3 regions of the Psychrobacillus sp. NPDC096389 genome follow, and region 1 is predicted to be linked to each of the others. Evidence: riboswitches for the same ligand, from Rfam matches in the RefSeq annotation. Region 1 holds a riboswitch; each other region holds the start of a gene.
The links. A riboswitch is a leader RNA that binds a small molecule or an ion and turns the genes downstream of it on or off. The one in region 1 is predicted to bind S-adenosylmethionine.
Positions count from the first base shown of each region.

Region 2: linked by a shared signal. The riboswitch ahead of metA (homoserine O-acetyltransferase MetA) and the one ahead of ACIQ38_RS14555 (MetQ/NlpA family ABC transporter substrate-binding protein) in region 1 are both predicted to bind S-adenosylmethionine.
Region 3: linked by a shared signal. The riboswitch ahead of ACIQ38_RS15110 (MetQ/NlpA family ABC transporter substrate-binding protein) and the one ahead of ACIQ38_RS14555 (MetQ/NlpA family ABC transporter substrate-binding protein) in region 1 are both predicted to bind S-adenosylmethionine.

Region 1 is NZ_JBIWFB010000005.1:242,962-249,402, reverse strand. Features, by position in the region: gene ACIQ38_RS14560 (methionine ABC transporter ATP-binding protein) at 1-938, opposite strand, end outside; gene ACIQ38_RS14555 (MetQ/NlpA family ABC transporter substrate-binding protein) at 1,186-2,007, opposite strand; SAM riboswitch class I at 2,101-2,212, opposite strand; gene ACIQ38_RS14550 (PPC domain-containing DNA-binding protein) at 2,362-2,868, shown strand; gene ACIQ38_RS14545 (pyridoxal phosphate-dependent aminotransferase) at 3,261-4,424, opposite strand; gene ACIQ38_RS14540 (carbon-nitrogen family hydrolase) at 4,511-5,290, shown strand; gene ACIQ38_RS14535 (PaaI family thioesterase) at 5,406-5,888, shown strand; gene ACIQ38_RS14530 (YitT family protein) at 5,980-6,441, shown strand, end outside.
Region 2 is NZ_JBIWFB010000005.1:137,279-143,719, reverse strand. Features, by position in the region: gene ACIQ38_RS14040 (sporulation protein) at 1-335, shown strand, start outside; gene ACIQ38_RS14035 (hypothetical protein) at 433-660, shown strand; gene ACIQ38_RS14030 (RAxF-45 family protein) at 728-859, shown strand; gene abc-f (ribosomal protection-like ABC-F family protein) at 972-2,840, shown strand; gene ACIQ38_RS14020 (5' nucleotidase, NT5C type) at 2,837-3,292, shown strand; SAM riboswitch class I at 3,414-3,522, shown strand; gene metA (homoserine O-acetyltransferase MetA) at 3,605-4,513, shown strand; gene ACIQ38_RS14010 (aldo/keto reductase) at 4,557-5,489, opposite strand; gene ACIQ38_RS14005 (histidine phosphatase family protein) at 5,654-6,256, shown strand; gene ACIQ38_RS14000 (DUF4652 domain-containing protein) at 6,298-6,441, shown strand, end outside.
Region 3 is NZ_JBIWFB010000006.1:44,482-50,922, forward strand. Features, by position in the region: gene ACIQ38_RS15105 (nucleoside hydrolase) at 1-888, opposite strand, end outside; purine riboswitch at 1,054-1,155, opposite strand; gene ACIQ38_RS15110 (MetQ/NlpA family ABC transporter substrate-binding protein) at 1,464-2,288, opposite strand; SAM riboswitch class I at 2,390-2,503, opposite strand; gene ACIQ38_RS15115 (YwbE family protein) at 2,689-2,886, shown strand; gene ACIQ38_RS15120 (amidohydrolase) at 2,899-4,002, shown strand; gene nhaC (Na+/H+ antiporter NhaC) at 4,094-5,533, shown strand; gene ACIQ38_RS15130 (hypothetical protein) at 5,574-6,441, opposite strand, start outside.

The sequences.
Region 1 (6,441 bases):
CCAATTAAATGTATGACTATATTACCAACGATGCCATTTTTTAATTCAATAATGTTGGCGGTTAGTATATTTGGTTGCACATTAAATTTTTTGCTAACTTCAGCAAGTAGAGGTTGGCCAGCACTTTCTCCTACAAAAGTTAAGCGTGTTACGCTACCTGTCACATGTAATTGTGAAATTAAAGCAGGGGATAGATTACGCTGACTAATGGTACTTAAAAACTTTTTCGTTGTCGGATGCGTAGGTTTTGTAAATAACTGAATTGCATTATTTTGCTCAACCACATGCCCATTTTCCATTACATATACATGATCACAAATTTTTTGGATGACATTCATCTCATGTGTAATAAGCAATATAGTTATTCCTAGATCTTTATTTATCTTTAATAGAAGATCTAAAATAGAATCTGTTGTTTCTGGATCGAGTGCGCTAGTTGCTTCATCACTTAATAGAATTTCGGGCTCTTGTGCAAGTGCTCTTGCAATAGCAACGCGTTGCTTTTGACCACCAGATAACTGACTTGGATAATTTTTGTGTTTATCTGTTAATCCAACAATCTCTAAATATTTTTCTGCTCTTTTCTGAACTTCTGTTTTGTTATAACCTAGAAGTTTAAGAGGAATCGCAATATTATCGTAAACAGTAGCTGTTTTTAGTAGGTTGAATCCTTGGAAAATCATCCCGATTTTATTACGAGCTTCACGTAATTTAGGAAGGGGGAGGGAAGTGGTTTCTACTCCATTTATATATACTTTTCCTTTTGTTGGTCTTTCGAGAAGGTTGACACAGCGGATAAGCGTACTTTTTCCAGCGCCGCTATAACCAATTACACCGTGAATTTCTCCTTTTTTAACATGGATGTTGACATTGTTTACTGCTTTTACTTTTCCACTTTTACTATCGAATTCTTTCGAAATATTTTCCAAAACAATCATTGTATATCTTCCTTTCTAAAGAAAACGTTACCGATGTCGGTAACGTTCTAACTTGATTCAGCAAATGTCCACCAACTCTAAATAAAAGTGGAAGGTGAAAATGAAACTGCCTTCGATTCAGTAGGATTTAAATTCCTGCTGAATAAAGTTAAGCCCCTGGCGGATGTCACAGATTTTGAAGGGAGGTAATTGAGCAAGCTCAATTCAAAATCTAGACGCAATCACGGGTAAGCGTGATTGATTAATTTTACTCATCCCAGCTAGGTAAAACAGATCCTTGAAACTCTTCTTCTATGAACTTTTTCACTTCTTCTGATTGATAAGCTTTAACGAATTTTTGAATCGTTGGATCATTCTCATTTTCTGCACGAACAACAATATAGTTTACATATGGTGAGTTTGATGATTCTAGTAAAATAGAATCTTCTTTTGGATTAATCCCAGCATCTAGTGCAAAGTTTGTATTGATCGCAGCAGCATCTACTTCGCTTAATTGTTTAGGAATTTGAGCAGCTTCTAACTCAATAAATTTTAAGTTTTTTGGATTTTCTTCAATGTCATAAATAGAGGCAGTCTCTCTTTTATCTTCTTTAATTTTGATAAATCCATTCTCTTCTAAAATATACAATGCACGAGCGCCGTTTGTTGGGTCATTCGGTAAACCAAAAGTTGCACCATCTGGAAGGTCATCCATCGATTCGTATTTATCCGAATAAACTCCCATTGGGTTTAAGATTGTTTTTCCTACTGGCACTAAGTCTGTACCATGATCTTTGTTAAACGTATCTAAAAATGGACCATGTTGGTAGCTGTTTGCATCGAGATCGCCTTCAGATAATGCAGTGTTTGGTAGAATGTAATCGGAGAATGTTTTGATCTCAATTTCTAACCCGTCTTTTGCTGCTACTTCTTTTGCCACTTCTACGATTTGTTCATGTGGTCCAGCTGTTACACCAACAACTAATTTTTTCTCGTCTAACGCTTTATCTCCACTACTAGAGTCATCGCCACATGCAGCAAGTGCTCCAGTTAATAGTATGCTTGATAAAAGTAAACCAAATTTTTTCATTTCTAATTCCTCCTAATAGTTATAAGAAAAATTGAATAAATATAAAAGCCTCTCTTCCAAAAGAAAGAGAGGCGCAAAAATACAATCTGTCCTCTCTTATCTTCCAAAACAATATGTTTTGCAGGATTTAGCACCTTTCTACATTCGAAATGTAGATGGTTGCCGAGCTTCAACGGGCCAGTCCCTCAGCTACTCTTGATAAGAGATATAAGCTATTAAATTATTCAGAAGTTCCATAAAATATAATTTACTACGTCAATTTACTAAAGTCAACAATTTTTTTCTAGTTGAAATATTCAGTCGGTCTATATTAAAGTTGTTATCAATAAATAATAATACAAGGATGATGAAAGAATGTCAGCAATTAGAGTCAATTATGCGACTGGACAGTTTGGAAAAACAGTAGCAGCTAGATTAGTATACGGTACGGATTTACTGGAAGGAATCGAACAATTATGCAAAGAAAACAATATACAATATGCAACGATTATTAGTTGTTTTGGAAGTTTTCAAAGAAGTGGCTTTGTCTATTTAGTGCCAAATGAAAATTCTGTTATTGGGGTTGGCTATAATGATTTGGTTAGAAAAGAAGGTCCAATCGAATTTTTACAAGGTACAGGCGTTATTTGTAAAAGAGAAGGAGCGTACGAAACGCACTTTCACGGTACAATGTGTGACCAAAATGGGAACGTTTTTGGGGGCCATTTTATCAAAGGGGAAAACCCGGTGATAACAGTGGATCTTGTAATAGCAGAAGTGGCTGGTATGGAATTCCATCGTAAGTTTGATCCAGAAACGGGAGGCAATCAATTTTATCCGGTGGAGAAAAATGAGAAGGAACCAAGAAAAATCGAGAAATAAGCTATGGGGGTGAGTCCAAAATGACTTTTTGGGAGGATCCCTTTTTTATTTTGTGCGGGATAAAGCATCGTAATTGCTTGTTTATCTGTGCAGACCTGCTAAAAAACAAAATATTCTCCAGTTTTTCACTTGTGTGTATCCAGTAAATGGCATAGAGCGACTGACCAATCATTGAAAGCAACTAGTTCTAGTTTGAAAGCAACCAAAATCAGTGCGAGAGCAACTAATTTGCCGACGAGAGCAACTAATTCTTATAACATCAAGTATTCTTGGAGTGAGACATCGATGAGTCTGACTAGTATTAATAAATGTTGCACGTTTATAAATTAACACTTTTACTCAACCAACAAAAAGACTGTCCCAAAAGTGTAACTTTCGAGACAGCCACATTCTTAAAACAACTCTAGTTTAGCAATTCGTTCCACAGCTTCTACTAATCTTTCTTCATCCACTAACAAACCTACTCGCACGTAGCCTTCGCCAAATGTACCGAAGCCATTACCCGCAGCAACCGCAACATCCGCTTTAGCTAGTAGTAAATCCGCGAATTCTTCACTTGTATATCCTTTAGCAACAGGCAACCATGCAAAGAAAGAACCTTGAGGTGCTTTTACATCCCAACCAATTTTCGAACATGCTTCTACTAATGCATTTCGTCTACCTTCATACAATGCAACCAAGTCATCTACGCATTGTTGGCTTTCGTTAAGAGCTGCAGCTGCTGCAGATTGAACAGCAGGGAAGAGACTTACGAATAAATGATCTTGAATAATATTAATCGCTTCAATCATTTTTGCATTTCCTACCGCAAATCCCACACGCCAGCCTGCCATATTATATGTTTTGGATAGTGTATACATTTCCACTCCGACTTCTTTAGCACCTTCTACTTCCAGGAAGCTTATTGGTTTTACGCCATCGAATCCTACAGCCCCATATGCAAAATCATGCACAACGGCAATATCCGACTCTTTTGCTAGTAACACAGTCTCTTCAAAAAAATCTTTTGTTGCGGTAGCGCCTGTCGGGTTATTAGGATAATTTAAATACATTAATTTTGCCGCTTGTTTTTGTTCTGCCGTTAACTTGCTGTAATCTGGTAAATATTCATTTTCTTCCAGTAGTGGCATTGTATCAAATCGAACATTTGCAAGACCCGCACCAGACAAATAATCCGGATAGCCTGGATCAGGAAGCAACATCAATTCTTGTTCATTCATTATTGCCAGTGGTAATTCTACTAATCCTATTTTTGTACCGAACATAATTGCTACTTCTGTATGCGGGTCTATGTCCACATTGTACTCCCGTTTATAAAAGTCAGCAGCAGCTTGTTTGAAATCATTTGTACCTCTAAAAGGGGAATATCTATGGGATCCAGGATTGGCGGCAGCTTCTTGTAGTGCTTTCACAATATGTTCAGGAGTTGGTTGATCTGGATTTCCTTGACCCAGATTGATAACATCTCTTCCTTCCGCCACTGCGATAGCTACTTTTTGAACAAGAGAAGCAAAAAATTGTGTTGGTAGATTTTTTAATCGATTTGAAAAGTCCATGTACGTTACCTCTTTTTTCTTAATAGTTGCATATATTAGTCAAATCTTATAATCTTTTTAGTATTATGTCTATAGGTGGTGTCGAGATGAAAGTTGCTTGTGTTCAATCAGATATTGTTTTTGGTAAGCCAAAAGAAAATTTTAAAAATGTAGAGAAACAAATTCGAGAGGCAGCTTCAAGTGGAGCAAATGTAGTCGTATTACCAGAAATGTGGAATTCGGGATATGATTTAACTCGATTAGAAGAAATCGCAGATGTGAATGGAGAAGAAGCAAAAAAACTATTGTCAGAGCTCTCCAAAGAATTAAATGTACATATCGTTGGAGGTTCTGTTTCGATAAAAAAAGGGGAAAAGTTTTACAACACTATGTATGTTACGAATACTTTGGGTGAAGTTGTAGCCGAATATGACAAAGCACATTTGATCAAATTGATGGATGAACATCTTTACTTTGAAGCTGGTAATGAAAAAAATCTATTTACACTTGATGGCGTACAAATGGGTGGAATCATTTGCTATGACTTGCGTTTTCCTGAATGGACGAGAGTGCATTCACTAAATGGTTCAAAAGTTATGTTTGTACCGGCGCAATGGCCGACTAAACGAATCGATCATTGGAAAATATTGTTGCAAGCAAGAGCAATCGAAAACCAAAGCTATATTATAGCGGTGAATCGAGTTGGCAGAGACCCACATAATGAATTTGGTGGGAATTCTATGGTAATAAGTCCTTGGGGAGAGATTTTGTGGAATGGTGGAGACGAGGAATGTGTGCAAATCGTCGATATTAATCTAGAAGAAATAGATGATGTACGAGGGCGTATACCAGTGTTTTCGGATAGAAGAGAAGAAATTTATAACTAATTTACTAGACTGTAGAAGTACTCTACAGTCTTTTTACTGAGTAGTCTATCTTTTTTGCATTTTTCAAACAAATATAAGTATAATAGAATGGTAGTTGAAAAGGGGGAGAAAAGAAATGACAAATGACGTTCGAGCAATACAAGATGATTATCCAGACGATTTTGCGTGGTGTTTTGGTTGTGGACGGTTAAATGATGAAGGCTATCATTTCCGAACTGTATGGAATGGGGACCATACAGAGACTATCTATGATCCAATCGAAAAGCATATTGCGATTCCAGGCTTTGTCTATGGTGGATTAATCGCTTCGCTTATCGATTGCCATGGGACAGGCTCTGCTTCACTTGCATTACACCGTAAAAATGGTTTTGAACCAGGAAGTGAAGAAGTACCGCCAAGATTTGTTACTGGATCTTTACATGTGGATTTCTTAAAGCCGACGCCACAAAAAGTAATGCTTAAAGCTGTTGGCACAATCGAAGAAATTCATCCAAAGAAATGGAAAGTGACAACGGAAGTTTTTGCCGGAGATACGCTATGTGCTAAAGGGGAAGTAGTAGCGGTTGTCATGCCAGCAACTTTTGCAGCAACAACTTAATCTAACAATAGATTTAAAACACAGGATATTCAAATTCCTGTGTTTTTTTGTGCGTTTAATCATATATATGAATTAGTGGAAGGAGGGGAAAATGTATTTTTTCAATAAAACGCTGATCATTTTAATTGGTAGTATATTCATTGCGCTGGGGATTAATTTCTTTCTAGTTCCTTTTCATTTATTAGATGGAGGGGGAATTGGATTAGGTTTAATCATTCATTATTTAGTAGAGGTAAAAGTAGGTATTGCAATTCTATGTATAAGTGTGCCGATTTTTCTTTTAGCCTGGTTTTATTATCGTCCTTTTTTTTACAACGGAATACATGGACTACTAGTCTCTTCCGTCGTCATTGATTTTTTATATCCTTTACATATTGTTGGGGAGAAATTCATATCATCTGGACTGGTTGGAGCGATTTGCGGTGGGCTATTGATCGGGGTTGGAGTAGGTATCATGCTACGTTCTAGCATCACAATAGGAGGAACTGATTTACTTGCGCAAATGCTTGCTAGACGCTTACATATCAATCCGGGACTTTGTATTTTATCCATT
Region 2 (6,441 bases), 110 kb from region 1:
ACCATCCTTATATTGAACACGGTATTAATCTTTCTGGCACTATTTATATAGAGGGTGTGCATGATGATGAATCCGTTGAGAATATTAAACTAGAGGTTTTTAAAGTAAGAAACGAGCATGTTTCTGAAATTATCTCCAAACATTCGATAGAATTAGTGGGATCGGTAGCTTCAAAAGATATGCAAATGATTCCTTTTGAAATTATGCCCGATGAAAGATGGATACCAGATGAAGCAGAGGAATTCTCCAAATTAATTTTACGAACGACTGTTTTATTTGAAAATGGCAAAGAGTTCAGCGATGAAGATGAAATTTACTTCGATATAGAAGAATAAGAAAATGTGTAAACTCCAGTGAAAATGCTGGGGTTTTTCTTTTTTGTATAAAGCTGCTAAATAAGCACATCCTAACGAAAAAATAGGAGGAAAATAAATGAACAAAAGAATTTCGCTAGTGTTACTTGTTTCATTACTCATGCTATCGGCTTGCGGAAACAATCGAGATTCAAATGATCCCGCAAATCCAGAAACACAAATGGATAGCCGTGAAACAGACTTACCGAACACCGGAAATGAAGAAGTAAATCAAGAAAATGACCTTGGTATACCGGACACTGGTGATGATATGAATGATCCAACATTTGAAAAACCAACTGAATAATCCATTGAATTATTAGAAAAATCGTGATACTATTAATTTAACTATACTGAATGGAGGTGAAGAAAGAATGAAAAACGCTGTGAATGCACATAGATTTATATTGGAATTTTTATCCATTTCTTGTGCGATTACTCATGAAATTGCTGACAACGGGACCAGTCTGTCCATTTTTAGCAAATTTAATGAATCTCACAGCTGATAAAGTCATTCTTTCTGAACCATGCATCTATGGAAAAGACTGCTTTTCAGGCAGTCTTTTTTTGTGCAGAAAAATGCTTCCAGCTGATTAAAAAGAAAAGGAAGCGAACAATATGATATGTACAATACAAGAAATTAGTAAAATGCTCGGAGGAAATACAATTTTTGAAAATCTGTCTCTTTCCATCAAAACAGGAGATAGGCTTGCTATCGTTGGACGAAACGGCGCAGGAAAGACGACGCTATTTAAATTAATTGCACGTATAGAAACAACGGATAAAGGAAGTATTCATTTTAAAAAAGGAACGAAGATTGGGTATTTGGCGCAAATCCCATTATTTTCGGCTGACATAACAGGTTTTGATGTGTTGAATAGTGCTTTCCAGACATTAAACGAAATACAATTAAAACTGAAAGATCTGGAAGTTAAAATGTCCAGTGCAAAGCCAGAAGAAATGGATAAATTACTTCAAAGTTATGGTGATGCCCAAGAAGCATTCGTGAATCTTGGGGGATATCAAATAGAAACAGAAATAGAAAAAGTTATACAAGGTCTTCAATTGTCTGGCTTTGTGTATCAATCATTTTCGAGTTTAAGTGGCGGCGAACAGACGAAGATATTGTTAGGGAAACTTTTACTTACACAACCAGATTTACTGTTACTCGATGAGCCAACGAATCATTTAGATCTATTTGCGGTGGAATGGTTAGAGGAATATTTAGTTAATTATAGTGGTACAGTTGTCATCATTTCGCATGATCGCTACTTTTTAGACCAAGTCGTCACTAAAGTAGCGGACTTAGAGGAAGGCGAATTAACGGTCTATCATGGAAATTACTCTGCCTTTACTCTCGAAAAAGAAGAGCGACTCACCCGAGAGTTTCAAGCATACGAGGAACAACAAAAAAAGATAAAGAAAATGAGAGAAGCGATTAAACGATTAAGACAATGGGCAAATGAAGCGGTTCCTCCAAATCCTGGTTTGCATCGCCAAGCGAGAAATATGGAAAGAGCTTTAGAACGGATGGAAAAGGTAAGAAAACCGCTAATCGATCCAAAAAAGATGGATTTGACTTTTGAAGCTACCGAGCGGAGCGGTAAAGAAGTAATTGTCATGGAAGATGTGTGCAAATCATTCGATGAAAAAATATTACTTGATGCTGCAAATTTGCATGTATATTGGAAGGACAGGGTGGCGATTGTCGGGCGTAATGGAACTGGTAAGTCGACGATTTTAAATTTAATACGAGGAGAAGTACCAGTTGATAAAGGAATAGCTCGACTCGGTAGCAATGTTCGTGTTGGCTTTCTTTCACAGCATTTCCTTATTGCAGATCCGAAAGCTCGACTAATCGATGTGTTTCGCAGTGAAGTAAACGTCGTTGAAGGGGATGCCCGCCACATATTAGCTAAATTTATGTTTTACGGACCCGATGTGTTTAAACGAGTAGGTGATTTAAGCGGGGGAGAACGAATGCGTCTTCGCCTTGCTCAGCTTATGCATCAAGATATCAATTTATTGATGTTAGATGAACCGACGAATCATCTAGATATAGATTCTAGAGAAGTATTGGAAGATGCTATGGAAGACTTCCAAGGAACAATACTGGCTGTCTCTCACGATCGCTACTTTTTAAACAAATTATTCCCTAGAACTGTATGGCTAGATCAAGGGCAGTTAACTACTTTTGAAGGTCCATATGAGTGGGCTCGTGCAAAATGGGAGGAGTTACAAGCGAAAACCCCTTCTATTAACTTAGTGAAAATAAAGGAACCAGCAAAGAACAATCAAACAAAGATAAAACATGCTCAACCAATAGAAGAGGAAATTGCTGCATTAGAATTAGAAATTAATACAATAAATAGTCAAATCGAGTTGGAAAATGATTGGGAGAATTACGAGCGATTACTAGAAACTAAAAACCAACATGAGCAGCTATTAGAGAAATTATTGGAGAAATGGATGGAGAATGAAAATTGAAACGCATTGCAATTGATATGGATGAAGTAATTTCGGCTTTTAGCTTGAAATGTCTACAGCTATTTAATGCTGAATTTCATTCAAACTATACGGCGGATCATCTTCATGGAAAACTTTTATCTGAGCTAGATCACCGTTTTAAAGAGAAAGTGAATGATTATTTGGCGGAGGAATCTTTTTTTCTGGAATTGGATGTTATGGAGGGAAGTCAAGGGGCATTGCGCCGATTAAGTGAGCAATATGATATTTTCATTGTTACGGCGGCTATGGAGTTTCCCGCATCATTAGCACCTAAATACCAATGGTTAAAAAAGCATTTTCCTTTCTTGAATGAAAAGCATTTCGTTTTTTGCGGGGAGCGAATTTTATTTACAGCCCCGCATAATAGGAATGAAAATAGATTTACACGATTGAATAGTTGGAATGAAGTCGAACGATATTTTTTGAAATAAACACCATTTAATTGTCGTGTAATTTAATAAAAAGAGCTTTTTATTATAAAATTTCAAATGTTGCATAAATGTTTTGCTCATGGTAGTATTTACTAGATTACATAAATAAACAAATTAAATATTCTTATCAAGAGAAGCAGAGGGACATGGCCCTGTGAAGCTTCAGCAACCTCTGATATTGTCAGAAAGGTGCTAACTCCTACAAGATTTTTGATCTTGAGAGATAAGAACTGAGAGCTATCAATACACCCTCTTTTCTTATCCCATGAGAAAAGAGGGTTTTTATGTTACATAGAAAGGAAGAGGGAAAAAATGCCGATTAATGTACCGAAACAGTTACCAGCAATAAAAAACTTAGAAAAAGAAAAAATATTCGTAATGGACGAGGAACGCGCTACTGGGCAGGATATCCGTCCTATGAACATCATCATTTTAAACTTAATGCCTGAAAAAGAGAAAACAGAACTGCAACTATTAAGGCTATTAGGGAATACACCACTACAAGTGAATGTTACTTTTATGAACATGGCTTCACATGAATCTAAAAATGTAAGTAAAACGCATTTAGATACATTTTATACAACCTTTGAAGAGATCAAGCAACGTAAATTCGATGGTATGATTATTACTGGGGCACCAATTGAGCATCTACAATTTGAAGAGGTGAATTATTGGGATGAAATGACGAAAATTATGGATTGGACAAAAACGAATGTTACATCTGTTTTCCATATTTGTTGGGGAGCGCAAGCTGCTTTATACCATCATTATGGAATTGATAAATACGACTTACCAAAGAAGTGCTTTGGTGTGTTCGATCATCGTTTATCTGATCTAACAGTTAATCTTGTACGGGGATTTAACGATGTTTTTAACGCTCCGGTGTCTCGTTATACATCCATTTCTTATGACGAAATTAAAAATGATCCGAGACTTAACATACTTTCCAAATCTGACGATGCGGGCGTTTTTCTGATCATTTCCAAAGACGAAAAACATATTATGGTTACTGGCCATTTAGAGTATGATGCAACAACTTTAGCAGATGAATATAACCGTGATCTGGAAAAGGGAATTGACATCGACGTACCAGAAAATTATTTTCCGAATAATGACCCATCCAAAGCTCCATTAAATACATGGCGTTCCCATACGCATTTATTATTTTCCAACTGGTTGAACTATTATGTCTACCAAGAAACACCTTACGAATGGGAATAAACAACAGAAAAGCACAGAGCGAAATACCGCTCTGTGCTTTTGATTATTTAAAAATACGATCAATTTCCGCAATCTCATCAGTGGAAAGTTGAACTTCTAATGTTTGAAGATTATCTAATACTTGCTCAGGTTTTTTCGCTCCAGGAATTATTACATCGATACCAGCTTGTGATAAATACCAGGCAAGCACAATATTGGAAACTCCTACGTTTTTATCATGAGCGATGTGACGCAGCTGTTCTACTTTATCTAAGTTATGAACGAAAACTTCGCCTTGGAACAATGGATTTTTGGAACGACCATCTTCGAATGTACTATTTTTATCAAATTTTCCAGTAAGTAAACCAGATGCTAGGGGGAAATAAGGGATAAACGAGATATTATGCTCTATCGTATATGGTAGAAATTCATTTTCTGCATCCCGTTTTAGTAAATTGTAACCTGATTGTAGCACATCAATATATCCATCCTGATTGCCTTCTTTTAATTGTTCCAAATTAAAATTCGATACTCCGATGGCCCGTATTTTTCCTTCTTCTTTTAAGCGATGAAGTGTGCCGATTGCTTCTGCTTTTGGCGTATTTTCATCTGGATAATGTATATAAAATAGATCGATGTAGTCTGTTTGAAGGCTACGCAAACTATTCTCCACCGTTTCTCTTAAAAACTGAGGAGAGTTGTCTATTAATACTTGTCCGTCCTCTAATTTATGCGCACCTTTTGAAGCTAATATAATGTCGTGACGATTCTTACCTTCTTTTAATACTTCACCAATTAACTCTTCCGATCTCCCTTTACCATAAATGAAAGCCGTATCCAAAAAGTCAATTCCATTATTAATGGCTGTGCGAACAATCTCTTTTCCAGTTTCATCGTTTAAATTTGGAAATAGATTATGTCCGCCGACAGCGTTTGTACCTAATCCAACCGGATTTACAAATAATCCTGTTTTGCCGATTTCTACTTTAGCTACCATTCTAGTAAAACAACTCCTTTTTCTGAATACTTACACGATAATCATATCAATATTAAAGATAAGCTCAAAGCAATGTGTCCTAATTTATGAGATTAAAGGAATCTTTCTTCTCTATGACGAATAGTATTGTATAGAAGATTAAAAGAATAGGAGCTAATATTTTGATTACAAATTTATATTTCTTTAGACACGCACATTCTATCTATTCACCAGACGAACTTAACAGACCGCTGTCAGAACGTGGGATGCTAGACGCAAAAGCAATTACTAATCTCTCGAAAGTGTTGCAAATCGATCATGTCATTTCAAGTCCATATAAAAGAGCCATTCAGACTGTCGAAGGTATCGCAGAATTGATTGGAAAAGAAATAGAATTGATAGATGGCTTTCGTGAACGCTTGCTTTCGGAACATCCCGTACCAGATTTTAACGAAGCGATTTCGCAAGTATGGGCAGATTTTGATTTTTCATTAGAAGGTGGCGAGTCCAGTCATATTGCCCAAAAAAGAGGTGTAGAGGCAACTCTTCAAGTTCTGGACAAGTACGAAGGTCAAAACATCGCAATCGGGACACATGGTAACATCATGGTGCTCATCATGAATTATTTTGATCCACAATTCGATGTTCGCTTCTGGGAGGAACTTGCCATGCCTGATATATATAAACTTACTTTTAATAAAAACAGTCTTGTTGACGTTATAAGAATAAATCCGCAAGAAGTAAGCTTATCAAACATTGGCCATACAAAATATACAACGATAGATTAACTCTGATAGATGTTGAAAAAAATGAGCGGGGGGATTTATACATGTTGAAAAATGAACAGCAGCTGAAACAAAAAATTGTAAATAAGACGATACTTGCTTTTTTTAGTTTACTTGCTATTAGTATTTTTATAACGCCTTCTGTTTTTAGTAAAGAAATAGAAAATACCCCTTCACAGTTCAACGCT
Region 3 (6,441 bases), on a different contig from region 1:
ATTCACATCATAAACTACATTTACAGGACGCCCATTAGCTGTTTCTTCTGTCCGACCTTGACTCGGTCCATTTGTATGAACGATGCTATTAAGCTTCTTCACTTTTACCAGGTCAGGATTACCAACAAATGCTGTAGTTAAAACATCCCATAAGAAGTACGTTGAGTTCGTTGTAAAATGTACCAGTGGTGGGCACATCGCATAACATTGCCCAAGAAAATCAACGCCCAAATATTTACGTTCAGATGCCCAGCGTTTACGTATGTCTTCCGTAAGTGGTACCTGGCTTGTACTTTCAAGAGCTACTAGATCGATTTCTATACTGCTATCCCATACACGACCAGCCGCCTCTGGATCCCAGAATACATTCCATTCAGCTGTACCATCGTGTTCGGGCTCTTCTACATTTCCTGTTTCACGAAATGTACCGCCCATCCAAACAAGTCGTTCAATTTTCTCTTCGATTGAAGGGTCTTCGTCTAATGCGCGAGCAAGATCTGTAAGTGGACCAGTGAATAGAAGGGTTGTCTTTTCAGCGGATGCATGAATGGCATCAATCATATGAAGATGTGCTGGATTTTCAGCTACAGGTGTGTCAATCTTACCGGATTCATTTAAAATCGGTAGAGCATCAACGAAGAAAGCATGTAAACGCCAATCTTTTGGGAATGGATTTTTACCTCGAGAATTTGATTCAGCTACATCCAGATTGCCATTTCCGAAGCGATCCATAATTTTCCTACTGGCAAACATTGCAGGTTCCAAATAACAATCAGCTGGAATGACGGATACACCTGTTAGTTCAACGTTATCCATTTGCATTAATAAAAACAAAGAGACAAGATCATCAACGCCTCCATCATGATTAAAGTAAATATTCTTTTTCATTACTTATCAATCCTCTCTTACCTGAAATAAATGCCTTGCATACCGTTTCTTATCTTATTATTACTATCTAGGAAAGAATTATTTCCTAAACAAAAAAAACGCTCCGATTTCTACCGGAGCGTTGACTAGGTATCTGTAAATATGAAGAAAGAGTTGAATCCTTCCTCCATATAACAATTAACTCGTAGTCAAGCCCTTTACGGTGGCTTGGTAGAAACTTTTGGGCCATATCCCCAACATTATACGACATAATTCGACATTGTTTTCTTATAATAACTACTACATATGGTTTCGTCAATAAAAAAATCCTTCCAATTTTGTACATTATAAAATTATTAATACGATAATAATTGAAAGAAGGGGGCGGGGACACAGGAAATTCAGTAAATAAAAAAGCGAACTATCAATCGAAACTCTAATTTAATGTTTCGTGATAGTTCGTTTTTTTGTTTATATTACATGAATAAAGTAAATATTATTCGTCTTTTATAATGGACAAATAATTTGTGTCCCAGCCTCTTTCTTAACAAGTACTATTTCAAACTTAGAGTATTCAATAGATACATTTCCTTTTATCACCAAGATGGGATTAGGGATCCATCGAATCTTTCTTCGATAAATTGTTTCACTTCTTCCGAACGGTACAAATCGATAAATTGTTGAATCACTTCTTCATCTTTCGATTCGGATCTGACAGCGATAATGTTCACGAATGGAGAATCTTTCGGCTCAATAAAAATAGAATCTTCCGCTGGCGATAAACCAGCATCTATTACGAAGTTAGTATTGATAGCTGCCGCGTCAAGTTCATTCAATTGACGCGGAATTTGTGCTGCATCAAGTTCAATGAATTGGAAATCCTTCTTGTTTTCAATAATGTCATGGATTGTAGCATTAGTGTCTAGACCTTCTTTGATCTTAATCATACCGGCACTTTCAAATAGCATCAGTGCACGTCCACCTTGTGTAGGATCATTTGGCAAGCCAATTTTCGCACCATCTAGCAGTTCGTTCACATCTTTTACTTGATTAGAGTAAATGCCCATTGGGAAAGTGACCGTTTTACCTACAGCAACAAGATCCAGATTACGATCTTTTTTCATTTGTTCAAAGAAAGGAATCGTTTGGAAAATATTCATGTCAATATCTTTTTCGGCTAAAGAAACATTCGGCATTACGTAGTCAGAAAATACTTGTAGATCAATTTTTAGACCATTTTTTTCTGCCAATTCTTTCACTTTTTCAACGATTTCTTCGTGTGGACCTGCAGTTACGCCAACTGTTAGAACACCGTCGCTTAATAAGCCTTCATTTGCTTCCTCTGATTTTTCTTTACCACCGCAAGCAGCAAGTACTGTTAAAACTAAAATGAGTAATCCTGTAAATAACCACTTTTTCATTGTTATTCTCCTATCTGTTGTTTTTCTTGGTTGATATAGAAATAAAAAAACCTCTCAGAAATGAGAGGTTCATTAGCAATTTGAAGATATGCAGACGTCCTCTCTCATTTTTCAAAACGATATCGTTTTGCAGGATTTAGCACCTTTCCATATATAAACATATGGTTGGTTGCCGAGCTTCAACGGGCCAGTCCCTCTGCTACTCTTCATGAGAGATAAAATTATTTCATTTTTTATTAATGTAAATTACTATACTTGACCAAGGTGACTTCGTCAATGTAAAATTCAAAAAATTATAATTTTACTTGATATTGTTTGTTGTATTTATTGAACTTATTGGCTTGCATAACAGTGTATATATAGCATGAAAATGATAAGATACAAAAAGAGGTGAGTTATTATGAACGGACAAAATAGAAAAGACGTTAAACCAGGATTAGAAGTATATATTATTTTGAAAAAAGACCAACGAACAGGTGAAAAAACGAGAGGTATCGTGAAAGACTTGCTAACAAATTCTTCCTTCCATCCACACGGCATAAAAGTTCGATTAACCGACGGACAAGTAGGACGTGTATGTGAGATTATCGAAAAATAAGGAGTGTAAAAAATGAATGTAGAATCGCAAATATTACAATGGTTTGATCATTTTCACAAATATCCAGAAATAAGCTGGAAGGAATACGAAACGACAAACAAGCTTGCAGAAATACTCGATGAATTACAAGTATCTTATCGCCGTTTCGATGACGTGACCGGGTTACTGGCTGAAATTGGAGAAGGCGATGAAGTAATCGCTGTTCGTGCAGATATCGATGCACTATGGCAAGAAGTAGATGGAGAGTTTCGTGCCAATCATTCATGTGGACACGATGCCAATATTTCCATGGTTTTAGGAGCTTTATTATTACTAAAAGACGAAAAACTAGGTAAGCGTATCCGCTTTATCTTCCAGCCAGCGGAGGAAAAAGGAAATGGTGCCAATGCGATGATTGACAGAGGTGCATTAGAGGATGTAACGCATTTATTTGGTGTGCACTTACGACCAATTGAAGAACTTCCTTTTGGAAAAGTATCACCTGCAATTCATCATGGGGCTGCAATGTTTTTAGAAGGAAAAATTAGTGGAATTGATGCACATGGTGCACGCCCACATCAAGGGAAAAATGCCATTGATGTCACAGTAGCGATTCATCAAGCATTAAAAAATCTTTACTTTTCACCGTTCGAAGCATATTCTGCGAAACTGACCAAAATTCAAGCAGGTGGAGAAAATGCCAATATTATTCCCGGTACTGCAACGTTTTCGGTTGATGCCCGTGCACAAAAAAATGCCATTTTATTTCAAATGAAAGATCGTATTGAAAAAGATTTACAAGCTATAAAGCAATTATTTGATATAGAAATAGAGTGGGAATGGGAAGACATCACACCAGGTGCGGAAGTTTCCAAAGAAGCAGCTGCTATGACGAGAGAAGGAATTATCGAAGTTGTTGGAATGGAGAACCTTGCAGAAGAAGTAATTACTTCTGGAAGCGATGACTTTCATTTTTATACGATTAGACATCCTGAGGTGAAGGCTGCAATGATTGGTATTGGAGCAGATCTAGCACCAGGTTTACATCATCCGAATATGACGTTTAACTACGGGGCACTAGCAATTGGTGCAAAAGTTATAGCGAAAACGCTTACAAATAGTTCTAAAAAGCATTGACGACTCATCGATTTGTCTATAATATTTCATATTAGCGACTATTAAACGTCAATTAGGAATTGTCGCAATAGTTCACAAAGGGGTAAATAATATGGGAGAAAAAGATAAAGTGTCTACTAAAAAGGAAATGTCTTTGGTATGGGCTATCATACCATTACTAGTGATGATTCTCTGCATGGTTGTTGCAGTCGTTGTTTTAGAGCAAGGTCCACACATACCGTTAATCATCGGGACAGCTGTTGCTGCATTAGTAGCTTGGAAGCATGGTTTTAAGTGGAATGATATTGAAGAAATGATGTATAAGGGGATTAAACTAGCATTACCGGCAGTCGTTATTATTATGTTAGTTGGACTCACGATTGGGGCTTGGATTGGTGGCGGAGTAGTCGCAACGATGATCTATTATGGGCTAAAAATAATAACACCAGCATTGTTTTTAGTGACAATTTGCGTCATTTGTATGATTGTTTCATTAGCTATCGGCAGTTCTTGGTCCACTATGGGAACTATTGGTGTCGCAGGGATGGGTATTGGACTTAGCATGGGGATTCCGGCACCTATTATAGCGGGAGCAGTTATTTCAGGTGCTTATTTTGGGGATAAGATGTCGCCACTTTCGGATACAACAAATCTAGCAGCAGGATTGACCAATACAGATCTATTTGTACATATTCGACATATGTTATTTACGACAGTACCAGGGATTATTATCTCGTTGGGTGTATACGGATTTTTAGGTATGAAGTATAAGAACAGCAATATTGATCAAGAGAGCATTCAGCAGACAATCTCTATGTTAGAAAAAAGTTTTGTCATTTCTCCTTGGTTATTGCTTATACCAGTAGCTGTAATTGTTCTGGTTGCATTAAAGGTACCAGCAATACCAGCTTTAGTTATAGGGATAATATTAGGATCTTTGTCACAAGTGTTTATACAAGGTGGAAGCCTTACAGAAGCGATTGGGGCCCTCCAAAGTGGCTTTGTTATTGAAACAGGAAATGTAATGGTTGATGAGTTGTTTAATCGTGGTGGGCTGGATTCCATGATGTATACGGTTTCAATGACACTTGTTGCAATGACATTTGGAGGGGTACTGGAATATTCCGGTATGCTCCAATCAATTATGAATCAGATTCTGAAGTTAGCAAAATCAGCTGGAACACTAATAGCATCTACAATTCTAGCTTGTTTTACAACGAATGCGACATGTTCTGAACAATATATTTCTATCGTTGTACCTTCTCGAATGTTTGCAAATGCTTATACAAAAATGGGATTACATTCGAAAAACCTTTCACGAGCATTAGAAGATGGCGGTACATTAACGTCCGTATTTATCCCATGGAATACATGTGGTGTTTTCATATTAGGAACGTTAGGAGTTGGGGCATTTGAGTACGCTCCATATGCAGTGCTGAATTACGTAGTTCCATTATTGTCTATTGGTTATGCAGTAACTGGATTTACCATTCAGAAGTTATCGAAAGCAGAAATAGTCGCTTTACAGCAAAAAGAAGCGGTAGAAGCATAAAAGAAAAAGGAAAGTTCAGTTGGATTGAACTTTCCTTTTCTTAATACGTAGGGAAATTGAATTCATAAATGGAACGGGGGCGTCCTTGCTGATAGGTCATTTCCTCCCCTGTAACCCGAGCATACCCGTGATCCACTAGCTTTTTCAATAGACGTTCCGTCGTACGTCTACTTACTTGTAAGTAGACTTCCAAATCATGTGCCGTAAATTCAACGGAGCTATGTGAACGACTAAATTGCATGATTTTGGACAAATTTGCGGGGCTCAACGTCGTTTCTTTTGCTATTTGGACTAGTTTAGGGTCATTTGTTTTCAGGCGTATTTGCTGTTTGTTATCTGGGTATGGGCCAAGTAATTCTTTCTGGTCGGTTAATAGATAAGCAGTATTTTCTGTTGCATAAGGCAAAGCATCTTTTGCATTCTGTGTAGCTTCAATTACTGTCTTCCCATAGCCAAATGCTATTTTTATAGGGGCCGAAGCAAGGTTAATCCAATGTTGGACCGTATTATTTTCAAGTGCAAGTTGTACATTGCCTTGTGTAGAGAAGAATGTATATAAATGATTGGCTGATTGGACGAGATTAGCTTGAATCGTGCTAGCTATTTTCTTTAATGTGTCTTCTGGAATTGCTTCTTTTGATTGGATGAATCCAATGGCAATTTTCGCGGACTCACTTTTTGCTAAAAGCGCTATAGATTTCGCATCCTCTAGTCCTTTTAAGATAAAATTTTTAGAATCTAGCATCCGAATCACAGGAATATGTTGGTCTTGCAAAGCATTAAATACGGCATGAATACTCGTGATTGCAAGGGTAGTTTTCCCGCTTTGGTGTAATTCAGCATGAAATTTTACGACCTCTTCTAATTGGAAAGTAGGTTCAATTTTTAGCATATGCGGATACTGTTCG